Regions from separate parts of the Bacillus sp. 1A genome, predicted to be linked through region 1. Evidence: riboswitches for the same ligand, from Rfam matches in the RefSeq annotation. Region 1 holds a riboswitch; the other holds the start of a gene.
The links. A riboswitch is a leader RNA that binds a small molecule or an ion and turns the genes downstream of it on or off. The one in region 1 is predicted to bind cyclic di-GMP.
Positions count from the first base shown of each region.

Region 1 (8,131 bases):
AAACGTATTTGTTTCGCGAAAGAACTACAAGCAGTCTGTAAAGAGTACGGTGTACCATTCATCGTAAATGATGATGTGGAACTAGCTATGGAGTTAGATGCAGATGGCGTGCATGTTGGCCAAGATGATGAAGGAATTACTTCTGTTCGTGAAAAAATGGGTGATAAAATTGTTGGTGTATCTACACATACAATTGAAGAAGCACGCTGGGCAATTGAAAACGGAGCTGATTATTTAGGTGTTGGCCCTATTTTCCCAACGAGTACAAAAAAAGATACGAAAGCAGTTCAAGGAACGAAAGGTTTAGCTTATTTTAGAGAGCAAGGAATTACAATACCGATCGTCGGGATTGGTGGCATTACAATTGAAAATACAGCGTCAGTTATAGAAGCAGGTGCGGACGGCGTTTCTATTATTTCCACGATTAGTTTAGCTGAATCTCCGTATGAAAGTACGAAGAAGCTAGTTGAGGAAGTAAATAGGGGTTTGTAGGAAAACGGAACTTCACAAAAATAGTAAAAAACATAATGGACGGTTAAAAATATTTAAACAAACGTTTGATTAAAAAAGCACAAACCCTTTAAAAATGTAGGTTTGTGCTTTTTCTTTAAAACATAATTGATATTAAAAGCATTCCAATTCCGATAGAAGTGAATGTTGCGATTAGGCCTGGAATCATAAAGCTATGATTTAAAACATATTTCCCAATACCTGTTGTACCAGTGCGATCGAAGTTAATGGCAGCAACGATTGTTCCATAGTTTGGAATGAAGAAATATCCATTTACTGCAGGGAACATTGCGATTAGTAGCGCTGGTGGAATACCGAGTGATAATCCAAGAGGCATTAAAGCACGTACTGTTGCTGCTTGGCTATATAGTAAAATAGATAGAATGAATAATGCGATGGCAAATAGCCATGGTGCACTTGTTACTAGGTGCTGAATTGATCCTTGAATCATATTTAAGTTTCCGTTAAAGAAAGTATCTCCCATCCAAGCGATACCGAAAATAGCAACAACTGCTGTTGCCCCCGCTTTAAAGACGTTACCAGACACGATGCTTTCTACATTTGGTTTGCAGAAAATAATAATAAGAGCTGCGATAGTTAACATAACCATTTCAATTGTGTTTGGCATGGAAAGACGAATTAACTTCCCGTCAACCATCCATCCTGGACGAAGTGCTTCAAATGAACCGAGAAGTACGACAAGGAAAGTTCCTACTAAGAAAAGGATAACGGATAGTTTAGCGCCTTTTAAACCAACAAATTCTTTCTTCTCTTCAATTTTAGGAATCATTCCTTCTTTTAAACGTTTCAAGTATTCAGGGTCTTCATTTAATTCTTTCCCCATTTTGCTAGCAACAAATGCAGCTACCATGCAAGCGATGAAGGTAGAAGGAATACTTACTTTTAAAATATCTAATAAGGTGATTTTATAGTCAGCTAGCATTGCTAAAAGTGCAACTGTTGCAGCTGATATAGGGCTAGCTGTAATTGCTTGTTGGGAAGCGATTACGGCAATTGACATTGGTCGTTCCGGTCTAATCCCAGATTCGCGAGAGACTTCTGCGATAACAGGAAGTACAGAATAAGCAACGTGACCAGTTCCTGCGCACAGTGTAAATAAATAAGTAACAATTGGAGCAAAGAATGTAATGCGCTTTGGATTTTTTCGCAATGCTTTCTCAGCTAGATGAACAAGGTAGTCCATTCCTCCAGCGGCTTGCAGTGCACCGGCAGCTGTAATTACTGCTAAAATCATAAGCATTACATCAATAGGAGGAGCTGTAGGTTGTAAGTGGAAGACAAAAACAAGTATTGCCATACCAACGCCACCCATTACTCCTAGACCAACTCCGCCTAGGCGTGCGCCAATAAAAATGCAGAGTAGTAACGTAAGAAATTGTAGCCAAAACATGATAAACTACCTCCGAAATTCATTAGTTAAGATATATTTGAATAATTTAATTTGAACGAAAATTAAAACAAATACTCAAAATAATCCTTGTGTTATATACATTTTTTATTATATAACACAAGAAATGTAACATTCACGAACTTTGTTAAATTATTTCGAAAAAATAATACATTGAAACTTTACATTTGCATCTCTAAATAGGTAGACATTTTAATTCTTATGTTGTAATCTTTGATAGAGAATAATTTAATTCTCATAGAACTCCCATATCGTTCAACTCGTTCAGCGAGAAAGGCAAACTGATGGAAACATTAGGACGCAAAACTACAGGAGCTAAGGTCGAAAGGCTATGCTAGCCAGTTACCGGACGGATAGGGTTGGTCTTGACCAATGCTCTTTTCATTGGTCTTTTTTTTGTTTATAAACAAATGAGAGCCGTTATCGTTTATTAATAAGGTATATATTTTAATAGCGTTACTTTATAGTAAGTTAATTAAGAAAGGTGATGTTAATGAGAAGATATTGGCATAAGCTATCATTTCTTCAAAAAAATGTATTGTTAACTGTGTTAGTTATTTTGACGCTTGTCGGTACTATGGGAGCGTTAAGTTTTAACATGTTTCAAAATAGCATGATGTCTATATTTGAAAGGCATTCTTTTGAAACAGGAGATACGGTATTACATAAATTAGACGCAGAAATATTGAGAGATGTTGCAAAAGACCCAACGGCAGAAAGAGAAAAGAGAGAGAAGTTAACAGAGAAATTAGATGAATCAACGGAAGAATTGAACAGTGTTGGACAAACCTATATTGTTGGAGCGAAAAAAAATGAAAAAGGTGAGCTACAAATCATTGATTTATCTACAGGTTTAGCAAATGTTGTTGAAGTAAGGCCGGGAGAATATTATAAACAACCAGACCTTTGGATGAAAGCATATGATAAAGTAATGAGCACAAAAAAAGCAAACATGACAGAAGTATATGAAGACGTATTAGGAACATGGGTAACGATATTAGAGCCTATTAAAGATGGAGAAGGTAACATTGTGGCACTTGTTGCAGCTGATGTAGATGCTTCTATTGTTCCTAGTACAAAAGAAAAGTTCATTATACAAGGTTTAATGTTTATTTGTATTTCTGTTTTAATTGCAACTTTTATTCAATTCTTAATTGTGCGTAACGCACTTGCTCCATTGCGGGATTTACGTGAAGGATTGCGCAGAGTCGGTAAAGGTGATTTAAGTATTAAATTAGAGGAAAGACCAGATGATATTGGTATTATTAATGCGTATTTTAATAATACCATTGAGAAGTTTAAAGGAATTATAGATAAAGTGAAGCAGGCAGCAGAACAGGTTTCCTCATCTTCGCAAGAATTGTCAGTGAGTACGAAAGAGAATAGCATGGCAGTCCAAGGAATCGTAAGTTCTATAGTTGAGTTAAGGGCTGGCGTTCAATCACAAGAAACTTCAGTACCAAAGTATTTAGGTATTGTATATGAAATGGAAGATAGGATGGAAGAGATAACTAATATTGCAAAACAAATGGCGAAAGAGTCTGAAGGTACGAAGCATCATTCAGTAAAAGGAAATGGTGTTATTGAACAGACGATTAATCAAATGAACATAATACAAAATGCAGTACAAGATTTATCTTCTATCATTCATTCTTTGGAAACAAGATCAAAAGAAATTAGTGATATTGTAAATGTAATTACAGGTATTTCAAATCAAACGAATTCGCTAGCTTTAAATGCTTCTATTGAAGCTTCACGTGCTGAGGCAACCGGAAAGGGATTTGCCGTTGTTGCTGATGAAGTGCGAAAATTAGCAGAGCAGACGGAAGCATCAGCAAAAGATATAGCGAAATTAATAGGGGAAACACAAGTTGAAACGGAAGAAGCTGTTGTTTCAATACAAAAAGCTTCAAAAGAAGTAGAATCCGGAATTAAACTTTTTCAAAGTAGTGGTGCTTTCTTTGAAAAAATTTCAAAATCAGCACAATCTGTTACAAATCAAGTTAGAGTTGTTTCTAGAAATTCAAGTGATATATTGCAAAATAGCCAAAATATTGTTCGTGTTGTAAATGAACTATCACTTATTGCAAATAAGTATGCAAATAGTAGTAATAATATTGAAGAAAGTATGAAAGAACAGGAAATGTCTGTACAAGATATTGCTGAATTAGCTAGTTCTTTAAGCTGGCTTTCACAGGAGTTACAAGAGTTAATAGGGGAATTCAAAAGTTAAATGAAATGATTATACGTGCTTTTGTTTGTTCAATAAAATAAATCATGCTACAATGAAAACGAATTAAGGACCGGGGAGCCAATTGGCTGAGAGGATGTAAACAAACATCGACCCTCAACCTGATCTGGATAATGCCAGCGTAGGGAGTTACTTAAAGTGATGTAGCATATGTTATTCTATAATAACTTGCATACAAGGCTTTCCTACGCAGTAGGAAAGCCTTTTCTTGTTTTAATATTTCATTTTATAAGGGGGATTTTACTATGTCACAACAAGTTACAATTTCATTTTCAGTAGTACCACAAGCGAAGAACAAAGATGTGTATTCTGTTGTTGATAAAGCAATTGAGGTTGTACAACAATCGGGAGTTCGTTATGAAGTAGGGGCAATGGAAACAACGCTGGAAGGAGAATTAGATGTACTTCTTGATATCATTAAACGTGCGCAACAAGCTTGTGTGGATGCTGGAGCAGAAGAAGTGATTACTTCTATTAAAATCCATTATCGTCCAAGCACTGGTGTAACGATAGATGAAAAGGTTTGGAAGTACCGTGATGAATATGCAAAACCAGAAGCAATCTAAAATAATTACAACAATTTGGCTTATCCTTCTCATAGCGATATGGGAAGGATCTGTTTCATTATTTAAAATTGAACCGTGGATTTTACCGAAGCCTTCTGCCATTGTTCAAGAATTAATTGGAATGAAAGATTTACTATTACCGAATACGATGCAAACGTTACAAGAGGTTCTAATCGGACTGTTTTTTGCGATTTTAATTGGGACAAGTATTGCAATTATTATGGATGTTATCCCTTTATTTCGTATTTTAATAAATCCGTTGCTTGTTATTTCGCAAACGATTCCAATCGTTGTACTTGCACCGTTATTTATTATTTGGTTTGGATATGGAATGCTACCGAAAGTAATGGTAGTAATACTCGTTTGTTTCTTCCCGATTGCGCTTAGCATTTTAGAAGGTTTTCAAACGGTAGATAAAAATATGTTGAAGTTGTTGCAAACGATGAAGGCAACGAAATGGCAAGTTTACCAGAAAGTAAAGTTTCCAGCAGTGCTGCCATACTTTTTCTCAGGTTTAAAAATTGCAGTTACATATAGCGTAATGGGAGCAATTATTGGGGAATGGCTCGGTGCAAGCGAAGGATTAGGGGTTATGCTTACAAGGGCTACAAAATCCTTTTTAACAGCCCGAGTATTTGGTGTGGCAGCAATTATTGTTATGGTGACATTATGTCTGTATTTTATCGTGGAGTTTATGGCAAGAATAACAGCACCATGGATATATAGAAAGGACGGCAGAAAATGAAAAAAGGTTTAAAAGTTATGTTGGCTGCCTTATTAGCAGTAGGTGTGGCTGGATGTAATCCGGCGAAGAAAGAAGAAAGTGCAAGTAAAGATCAAAAAGTAAAAGTAGTATTAGATTGGTTTCCGAATACGAATCATACTGGCCTATATGTAGCGCAAGCGAAAGATTATTATAAAAAGCAAGGATTAGATGTAGAAATTATTCAGCCAGGTGATAATGTGACAGCGGAGCAAATGATAGCTTCCGGAAAAGCTGACTTCGCAATAAGCGCACAAGAAAATGTAACGTTGGCTCGTGTGGAAGGTATTCCTGTTGTATCTGTAGGGGCAATCATTCAACATAACACTTCAGCTTTTGCATCACTTAAAAAAGATAATATGACGTCACCAAAAGATTTTGAAGGTAAACGTTACGGCGGCTGGGGAGGACCAGCAGAAGAAGCAACGTTGAAGACAATCATGGAGAAGCATCAAGCTGATTTTAATAAAGTTGAAAAAATCATCTTAGGACAAACAGATTTCTTTAAATCAATCGGTCGTGATGCAGACTTTGAATGGATATATTACGGATGGGATGGAATTGAAGCGAAGCGCCAAGGAAAAGAGTTACATACGATTATGGTGAAAGACTTAGACCCAGCGCTTGATTTCTATAGTCCTGTTATTATTACGAGTGAAAAACATACGAAGCAAGATAAAGACTTTGTGAAAAAGTTTATGAGTGCAACGACAGAAGGTTATAATTTTGCAATTAAAGAACCGAAAGAAGCTGCTGATATTTTAATTAAAGCAGTTCCAGATGTGAATAAAGAATTAGTACAAGAAAGTCAAAAATGGTTAAGTACGAAGTATCAAGATGATGCAAAAGCGTGGGGAGTACAGAAGGAAGAAGTTTGGACGAATTACATGAATTTCTTATATGATAACAAAGTTATTAAGAAGAAAATTGATGTGAAAGATGCCTTTACAAATGAGTTCCTTCCAAGTGAAAAATGAGTGGATTACAAATAAAAGAGATTGTAAAAGCTTTTGATGGAAAGAATGTATTAGCAAATATTAGTGCTTCTATACGAGAGGGAGAGTTCGTTTCCTTTGTAGGACCGAGTGGTTGCGGGAAAAGCACATTATTAAATATGATTGCAAATGTTGAAAAACCAACAAGTGGGAATGTAACGTATAAGGATACGCACGTACAAGAGCAAGATGTTATAAGTTATATGCCGCAACAAGATTTATTACTACCGTGGCGATCAGCTTTGCAAAATATAGTGTTGCCATTGGAAATTGAAGGTAAACCGAAAAAACAAAGGCTAACAGAAGGAATGGAAGCATTAAAGCAGTTTCAGCTAGATGAATATGCAGACCATTATCCAGATGAATTGTCTGGTGGTATGCGTCAAAGGATTAGTTTTCTGCGCACATATTTATGTGAAAAGCCAATTATGCTACTTGATGAGCCTTTTGGAAAATTAGATGCCTTTACAAAAATGGAAGTACATAGTTGGCTTTTAAACTCTTGGCACCAAGAGAAGCAAACAATCGTTATGGTTACACATGACTTAGATGAGGCAATCTTACTTTCGGATCGCGTATTTATTTTATCTCAAAGACCAGCATCAATAGTTGGAGAGGTACAAGTGAAATTACCTAGACCAAGAACGATGGATATGTTAACATCACTTGAGTTAAAGAAGGATAAGGAAGAAATTCTGAGAGTATTAGCTCCTTATATGAAAAAATAGAAAAAGCTCTTACCAGATTTAAATATAATCGCTGGTAAGAGCTTTTTTTTATAGAACATGAAAAGAATGAGAAGGAACAAAAGAAAAAATAGAGAATAGAATATAACAGAGTAGTTTATACTCTTAATATAACAAATGTTAAAGGAGTGAAAGGATAAAATGACTTTATCAACTGTTCTTCAAATGGTTTTAGCTTGATATGGGAGAAGTCTGCCCATTTTTAACAATTAAGCTAAATTGAAGACAGCAGGTAAAGAACCTTAATCCTTTTTTACGATAATATGTAATGGGTAAGGTGTATTCACCTTACCCATTTTTTATATGCACAATTAAATAAGGCTTTTTACTGTTGCTCTCTATTTAGCTTATGAATCATAAGTAGAGGAGAGAAAAAAATGAGTATATTAACAGTAGAAAATTTAAGTCATTCGTATGGTGAGAAAACCATTTTATATAATGCTTGTTTTCGACTATTAAAGGGCGAGCATGTTGGGTTAGTTGGGAAAAATGGAATTGGAAAATCAACATTGTTAAGGATTTTAACAGGAGAACTTATACATGATGACGGAAATATTGAATGGTTTCCACATGTGAAGGTAGGTTTTTTACAGCAGCATATGGATTTACAAGAGGGGATAACAATTGAAGGATACTTACAAAGTGCATTTTCTAATTTGTATGGGATTGAATGCGAAATGTTAAAAATTGCTGAAGAAATGAATGGAGCAGGAGAAGTAGAAAAACTGTTAGTAAAGTATGGAGAATTACAAACTATATTGGAAAGCTCTAATTTCTATCAAATTCATACAGAAATTGAAGAAGTAGCAATCGGTTTAGGTTTATTTGAAATAGGGTTGAAAAAGGATGTTTCAAAGTTAAGTGGAGGACA
Region 1 covers NZ_JBQYLZ010000001.1:6,151,199-6,159,329, reverse strand. Annotated here, with positions in the region: gene thiE (thiamine phosphate synthase) at 1-492, shown strand, start outside; gene ACUN0F_RS31525 (anaerobic C4-dicarboxylate transporter family protein) at 608-1,921, opposite strand; cyclic di-GMP riboswitch class I at 2,205-2,289, shown strand; gene ACUN0F_RS31520 (methyl-accepting chemotaxis protein) at 2,433-4,172, shown strand; TPP riboswitch at 4,234-4,335, shown strand; gene ACUN0F_RS31515 (MTH1187 family thiamine-binding protein) at 4,436-4,756, shown strand; gene ACUN0F_RS31510 (ABC transporter permease) at 4,728-5,501, shown strand; gene ACUN0F_RS31505 (ABC transporter substrate-binding protein) at 5,498-6,496, shown strand; gene ACUN0F_RS31500 (ABC transporter ATP-binding protein) at 6,493-7,242, shown strand; gene ACUN0F_RS31495 (ABC-F family ATP-binding cassette domain-containing protein) at 7,638-8,131, shown strand, end outside.

Region 2 (8,131 bases), 640 kb from region 1:
GTTTTTCTAGCTTTTTATAACCTGGTAAACTTTCTACCTCTACTAATTTGTAACTTCCTACAGATAGGTCTGAAATGTTTGCTTTTCCTTCTTTATCTGTTGTTACTTTCGTTACTACTTTTCCTTTTTCATCTTGCACTTCGAAAGTTACGCCCGCTAATACTGTGCCACTTTCTTTGTCCACTTTTGTAACTTCTACATTACCTTTGTCTACCAATTCATTCTCTATTTTCAATGATAAGACTTTCGTCATACCTTTTTTGATTTCGAATGATACTGGCTCTGTTAGTTTTTTGTAGCCTGGTAAATTTTCTACTTCTACTAATTTGTAACTTCCTACAGATAGATCTGAAATGTTTGCTTTTCCTTCTTTATCTGTTGTTACTTTCGTTATTACTTTGCCTTGCTCATCTTGCACTTCGAAGACTACGCCTTCTAATGCTTTTTGACTGTCTTTATCCACTTTTGTTACTTCTACATTTCCCTTGTCTAACATTTCATTTTCTACTGTTAAAGCAAGAGATTTCGTCATACCTTTTTCAATTTGGAAAGTAATCGGATCTACCAATTGCTTATATCCTTTTGGTGCTTTTACTTCTACTAGCTTGTATGTGCCAACTGATAAATTAGTAACTTGTGCGTGTCCTTTTTTATCTGTCGTTATTTTAGCGACTACTTGTCCTGCTTCATCTTGAATCTCAAATACAGCATCAGCTAAAGCATCTTTATTTTCTTTGTCTACTTTTGTAATTTCTACATTTCCTGTATCCACTAATTCATTTTCGACTGTTAGCTTTAACGCTGTTACTCTACCCTTTTCAATTTCGAATGAAATTGGTTTTTCAAGTGGTTTGTATCCTGCTGGTGTTTCTACTTCCACCAACTCATACTTCCCAATAGGTAAATCTGAAACGTTTGCTTTTCCTTCTTTATCCGTTGTTACTTTTGCAACTACTTTACCTTTTAAATCACGTACTTCAAATACAACATTTTCTAATGGCGCTTTACTATCTTTATCTATTTTTGTTATCTCTACATTCCCTGTATCCACCATTTCATTTTCTACTTTTAATGATAGAACTTCGGTCATGCCTTTTTTGATTTCAAATGATACTGGTTTTTCTAGCTTTTTATAACCTGGTAAACTTTCTACCTCTACTAATTCATACTTTCCTACTGATAAATCTGAAACATTTGCTTTTCCTTCTTTATCTGTCGTTACTTTTTTAACTTCGTTACCTTTCTCATCTTGGACAACGAACGTTACTCCCACTAACGGTGCTTTATTATCTTTGTCTATCTTTGTTATCTCTATATTTCCCGTATCTACCATTTCATTTTCTATTTTTAATGATAAGACCTCGGTCATGCCTTTTGTAATTTCAAACGATACCGCCTCTATTAATTTCTTATAACCTGGTAAACTTTCTTTTTCTACTAATTTATACTTTCCTACTGATAAATCATCAATTGTTGCTTTTCCATCTTTATCTGTTGTTACTTCTTTTACTACTTTATCTTTTTCATCTCGTACTTCGAAGACTACGCCTTTTAATGCTTTCTGGCTGTCTTTATCTACTTTTGTAATTTCTACTGAACCGTTATCTAACTGTTCATTCTCTACTTTTAATGATAGGACTTTCGTCATACCTTTTGTAATTTCAAATGACACTGGCTCTGTTAGTTTCTTATAACCTGGTAAGCTTTTCGTTTCTACTAATTTGTACTTTCCTACTGAAAGATCTGAAACGATTGCCTTTCCTTCTTTATCTGTTGTTACCTCTTTGACTACTTTATCTTTTTCATCTCGTACTTCGAAAACTACGCCTTTTAATGCTTTCTGGCTGTCTTTATCCACTTTTGTAATTTCTACTGAACCGTTATCTAACTGCTCATTCTCTACTTTTAATGATAGGACTTTTGTCATACCTTTTGTAATTTCAAACGATACTGGCTCTGTTAGTTTCTTGTAACCTGGTAAGCTTTTCGTTTCTACTAATTTGTACTTTCCTACTGAAAGATCTGAAACGATTGCCTTTCCTTCTTTATCCGTCGTTACTTTTCTTACTACTTCACCTTTCTCATTTTGGACTTCAAATTCGACACCCGCTAATACTGAACCGTTTTCTTTGTCCACCTTTGAAATTTCTACATTACCTTTGTCTGTCATTGCATTTTCTACTGTTATCGGGAATATACCGTCCCCTGTTACATTTACTTCGAATTCTGTTTCTTTTAATTGGTATCCTTCAGGCGCTTTCGTTTCTTTTAAAATATATTTCCCTGGCGCTAACGGTTTAGAGATTGCCTTACCATCTTTATCTGTAATAATATGCTCAACTACTACACCGTCTTTTACTATATCAAACTCTGCATTTGCTAATGGTTTTTCACCATTTTCCGAATCAATTTTCTTTAATTCAATTTGACCCTTTTGCAAAGTATTTTTAATTTCAATTGCTTTTGTTTCTCCAGCTTGAAGTGTAACCTCTACTGGAATCGTTAATTTTTGATACCCTTCTGGTGCTACTGTTTCATAAATTTTATACGTCCCAGGAGCTAAAGTTTGAGGTACTGAAAAGCCGTTTTCGTCCGTTATCAATTTTGCAACAACTTCATTTGCACTATTTCGAACTTCAAATTCGGCACCTTTTAACCCTTTGTTCGGATTCTCAGCATCTATTTTATGAATCGATACTGTACCTTCTTTTGGAGCTTCAGGCGGTGTAACATTTACTTCTTTCGATGTTAATGTTTTATCATCAAAATGTAATTCCGCTTTATTAGGAATCTTCTTATCTACGTAAGAAGATAAATCTGCATTAGCTTTAATTTTCGCCTTAATGCTGAGGTTAATTACCTGGTCTTCATATGACTTATAGTCAAAATTCTCACCGAACGTAAATGTTACTTCACTTTTTTGTTTATCTATCTTTAGTGTTCCTTTAGAAGTAATATCTTGGCCATTTTGATCATACACTTTTGCCTCTAATACTTCTAATACATCTTCTAAATCATCACTAATTACCATAGATGTGTATTTAGGAGGATCGTTTGGTATATGTGTACCAACTTGATATTGAATAGGTTGATCCATTTGCGCTAACTGCTGATTCTCTACAAGCTTACCACTCTCATCAACTATATTCTTTTCAATACTAGGTGGATGATCGTCGCCTGAACCAGTTCCTCCCCCACCACTTACAAATACTTCTCCTACTTTTTCTTCAGTTTTAATATTTTTGCCTTCTAATTTCACTGTATTTTTATGAGGCTTTGCAGCAGGATTAGTAATCTTTGTTTTATATCTTAAAATATAACCTTTTGAGCTGTCTGGAAATTCAATTGTAAATCCAGTTTTCGTTGCATTAATTTTAATTTTAGATAAATCTGCTGGCTTAACATTTGTTGGTGCATAGCCATCTTCAAATACAGCCTCTTCTAATACTAAGCTATCTGTAATTAATTCATGCCCAGGTCCTAATGTGTCTGTTAATTTAAGATCTTGCATTTCTGTTCCAGTTGCATTTACATATACAAGCCAATCAGCAATGGACGGATCTTCTTGATTATAAGAACCCCATTTCAATAAATTATCTGTATTGGGATGTGGCTTCGGTCTCTCTGTCGTATTATTTACACTTACTTCTTTATTAACGATTTGACCATCAACGTTAAATTCTAATGGAATTTCTTTGACACCATCATATGCTTCTAGCCCAAAGTAAAATTCTACGAATAAAGAACCTTTAACGTTATTCTTTCCTTCTACGTAATCACCCATAGTACACGTCAATAGACCTTTTTTCATCTCACATGTACCAACTGTTTTTCCTTCAGCATCTTTTAAAGGAAAACTCATATTCATAAGATCTTTTCTGAATTCTTTTGGCATATCAATTGTGAATTGATCTCCACTTTTTATTTTTTCTTTAGCTGACCACTTCACTTCTACTTTCATGCCATCTGAGGCTTGATATGGTTCAGACGTTGTACCATCAGTACGGGAAATATTAATCTCGTCCACTGGATTTTTTATCACAGCAGCTTGAATAACTGGAGCCCACACATTTAGCACTGAAAATAATACTAGAAAAACTAATGAAACCATCGAAATATGCCTTTTAGTACTTTTCATTTGTATAATTCCCTCCTATTTTTTATATTTATATAACAAAAAAAGACCGTCCGGTTGCATCAAAAATGTGCAACCAGACGATCTTAGTAACCAATATGTATTACCGTAGACTCTAAGCTTTGCGGCCTATCCTTTCGAATAGTGTGCTAAAAATATTTTTTATTCTTTTTTTGTTTCATTTTCCTCTTAAACCAAATATTACTATACCGTCTGGACGGTTATAATTCAATACTCTATAAAATTGTTCTATTTTTCTAATAAAAAAAATAATTCACCAGTGCATTAAATAAGCAATGGTGAATTATTTTACATTATATAGTTCGTATATTCTATTTATATGAATTACAAATAAGAGCTTGAATTACTTTTTCTCTTAATTCGGGGCTTAGTCTTCCAACCCCTAAATATTCCGAATACCATAATCCATCTGCCGCTAATCTAATAATTGTGGCACAAACTGAATCTATCTCATCATTTTCTATTTTATTTTGCAGTTGCTGAAATGATTGTTGTAACGGTTCAAGTAATTTAGGTTTTAGCATTAATGCTGCCATCATACTACTACCCAGCTCTTCTACTCTTCTCTCATTACTTAATCTTTCCTCTACAAAAGAACGTACCCACCTTCCTTTCTTCTCTAAGTCTTCCGCAACTTTATTGTGAATAGCGTCTTGATACTCCTCCGTCCCTTTGAGTATCATGCCCTCTATTAAAGCTTCTTTAGTTGAAAAGTGATACAACAATCCACCTTTACTTATCCCCGCCTCTTTAGCTACCGCTTCTAAGGTTAACTTAGCAACCCCTTTACATTGCACAATTTGAGAAGCGGCTTCTAAAATCTTTTGCCGTGTTATACTTGTACTCATTCCTTTTTAAAACCCCATTTCTACTAAATTTATATAAATACGTACCTTATTTTCAATATCGCTGAGTAATAATAAATATTTTCTTTATACAACAAAAGCTTCCTCGCCTTTGAATTGTTCGTTGCTTCTTCTATTAAAAATTTCCATATCATTCAATATGATAACATTAAATACACAAAGTTGACTATACATCTATACTTTTATATTCATTGAAAATATATCCATAAACACGCAATGTATAAAAATTAATTATCCTTATATATCTAATCTATAATTTAAAGACGTTTATATTTTCATAAAAATAAAGTGAAATTTTATAAGGATGATTCCATTGAAAAAATTTTCTATTAGTTATTTAATATGTTTACTGGTTTTTTCTATCATTGTGAACGTTTTACAGTATACACTAGTTCCAAATTATGCCGACTCCTGGGGACCGATTTGGGTATCTATTATTATGTTTTCAATTCTTGGAAGCATCCCTGTTCTTATCGGTTGTTTATTTGGTGAATTTTGTTATAGAAAAATAAAAGGAAGTCACGAATTAAAGATCGGTATTCCTTTATTTATACTGTTAGGTATTTCCTACAATCATTTATTCTTTATGTGGTTTAACGACAGAGATTTTTTATCCTTTTATTTAGAAGCTTTTCTGGATACTGGCCTTCCTATTACTGTATCATCTTTACTGTTTTATTTTGTAAGACGGCGTTAATTCTTTCATCATTGCATAAAAAAATGTTATTACTCCTGATAAATTGAGTAATAACATTTTACTTACTGAATTTGCTTCCAACTAGCGCCCTTCACATCTTCACTATTTGGCTTTCTAACTGATTGCACAAAACATTCCTCACAAGCACCAAATGCAATGAAATTTCTCTGTGCTTGCCTTAACGAAACTTCATTCGCCCCGCCTTCAAAGTCATGATTGTTAAACTGAACCTCATCATCTTCCCAATAACATATATTACAAATTTCATATGTATCCGGTGGTTCTTCTTCTATCTGTGCCCTATATTCTTTAGGGGATAGATGGTTATTAGAAAGTAGTGTCTTCTTTTTTATAATATTCTTTTGAAATCTCTTCATAAAATGCAGCTGATGTCGTGTAGAAATAAGGTACTAACCATAAGAAACCGATTCCTAAAGTAAGAATACTTAAAATGAACCAACCTAAGAAACTTAAGCATAGTAAAAAGTAATCCATTTTATGTCCATTCATCATACGACGGCTTTCAGTAATCGCTTGATTCGCTGTATATTCTGGATGATCATTCAAAATAAAATATGTCATAGAATAAGAAAATGATTTAATAATACCTGGAATAATAAGAAGTAATGTCCATAGAACCAAGTACACATTCATTAGTAAATATGTTAAAAACGATTTCATAAACTTACTTCCATCGTTAAACCATCTAAATATATGACCAATACGAGCATTAGTCCCGCGAATTACATTTAAAACAAAATAAGAAGCACCTACTGTTAACGGCCCGATAATAAACATTGCAATAATAGTTACTGTAAGTGACTCATTTGCTTCTTCCCACCCCCAAAATATCGAGAAAATACCTGTAGTTAGAATTTCAACAGCTCCAATAAGGATTCCGACTAATAAAGTTGCCCCTACCGCTAATCCCCATTTTCCTTTTAATGCATCAAGTGATTCTCTTTTTAACTGACTTATCATATATAGCCTCCTAATACTTTTTCTATATTAGTATACCATTTATATCAAAAATTCCACAGATTTTCCTGAAATAGAAGCATACTACCTTTTTTGGTATGTATTGATATATGTGCGCTGTAGCTTTACTAATATATGAATTAAGTCACTCATTTTCCTATAATAAAAAAAGCCTGCCTTTCATAATAGGCAAGCTTTTTCAAGTTAATTCTCACTCATTCTCTTCTTATACCAATCCTGCATTCTCTCCGCATCTTCTACTCTCGTATGCTCTAATTTATAATCCGATGATGCGTTAGAGAATTTGTACGTACATAAATCCGCACGGCGTTGGAAATAGGATTGTGTTTTTTCCATTGATTGGACATGTCTTCTTCTAACAAGTCCTGTATATTTTCCGACGCTGCGATATACAAGCGTAATTTGCTCTCCGTTTACACTGTAACCATTTGTTTTAAATGTTGCGTATCCAAGTGTAAAGATGAGGATTGCGAGCGGAATTAATGCCCACATGATGAAGTGCTTTTCAAAGTAAACACTTATTCCGATAAGCGGGATTGCTAGCATTGCGAAGAATATAAAACTATCAATTAAATAACGACGTAATGCTACTTTTGGTAATGAAATAATGTTTGTATTCAGTTCGTATGGTAATTGTAAATGTGCAAGTAACTGTTGTACGCGATCTTTTCGAATGATAGGATGCAGTGTAACTTTTTCTTTTTCGTCACCCATTCCCTTACTTTGAATGACTTCTACTTGCACAGCACAATAACCGAATGGCTGACGCAAAATACTTTCTTTTATCGTAATACCTTGAATACGATGTAACTTTAGTACGAGTTCTTTTTTCTCAAGTAATCCTTGCGAAATGCGGACCTCATCATTTCTTCGATTTACTGTGAAATTACCATGTTTTAAAGCGTAACCAGTTGTAGATATAATCCAAGAAAGGACGATCAAAATGGCTACCATGAAAATCCATCCATATACATCATGTTCCATTACATACGACTTTACGCCATTCTCTATCCATTTCGGAATGTACTCATCTACTTGGTGATACACGAAAAAGATTAATGAGAATAACAATCCAAACTGACCAGATGTAACAGATGCTAACAAAATTTCTTTCCAAGTTAATTTGTATTCTGTCGCTTGTTTTTCTTCTGTAACGATTTCTTTTTCGACTACTTCTTCTGATATATCCTCTGCTTTCACTTCTGGAGTTGGCTCATTTAGCATTGCAATAAGCTCTGTTGCTTCTTCTACTGTAATTCCAGCTAAGCTTACTTCTGCATCATCGCCCCCGCCAGCTGTTTCGATTTGAATTTTCTTTAAGCCAAGCATTTGATATAACACGTTAGAACTTGTATTAATCGTTTGAACACGTTCTTTATTTAAGTAGCTCTCCTTCTTCACAAAGAGCCCTTG
Region 2 covers NZ_JBQYLZ010000001.1:5,507,100-5,515,230, forward strand. Annotated here, with positions in the region: gene ACUN0F_RS28165 (SpaA isopeptide-forming pilin-related protein) at 1-4,144, opposite strand, end outside; cyclic di-GMP riboswitch class I at 4,204-4,296, opposite strand; gene ACUN0F_RS28170 (TetR/AcrR family transcriptional regulator) at 4,468-5,004, opposite strand; gene ACUN0F_RS28175 (hypothetical protein) at 5,336-5,719, shown strand; gene ACUN0F_RS28180 (CPCC family cysteine-rich protein) at 5,782-6,096, opposite strand; gene ACUN0F_RS28185 (DUF975 family protein) at 6,047-6,700, opposite strand; gene ACUN0F_RS28190 (PH domain-containing protein) at 6,902-8,131, opposite strand, start outside.
Region 2: another riboswitch for cyclic di-GMP. It lies ahead of ACUN0F_RS28165 (SpaA isopeptide-forming pilin-related protein); the one in region 1 lies ahead of ACUN0F_RS31520 (methyl-accepting chemotaxis protein).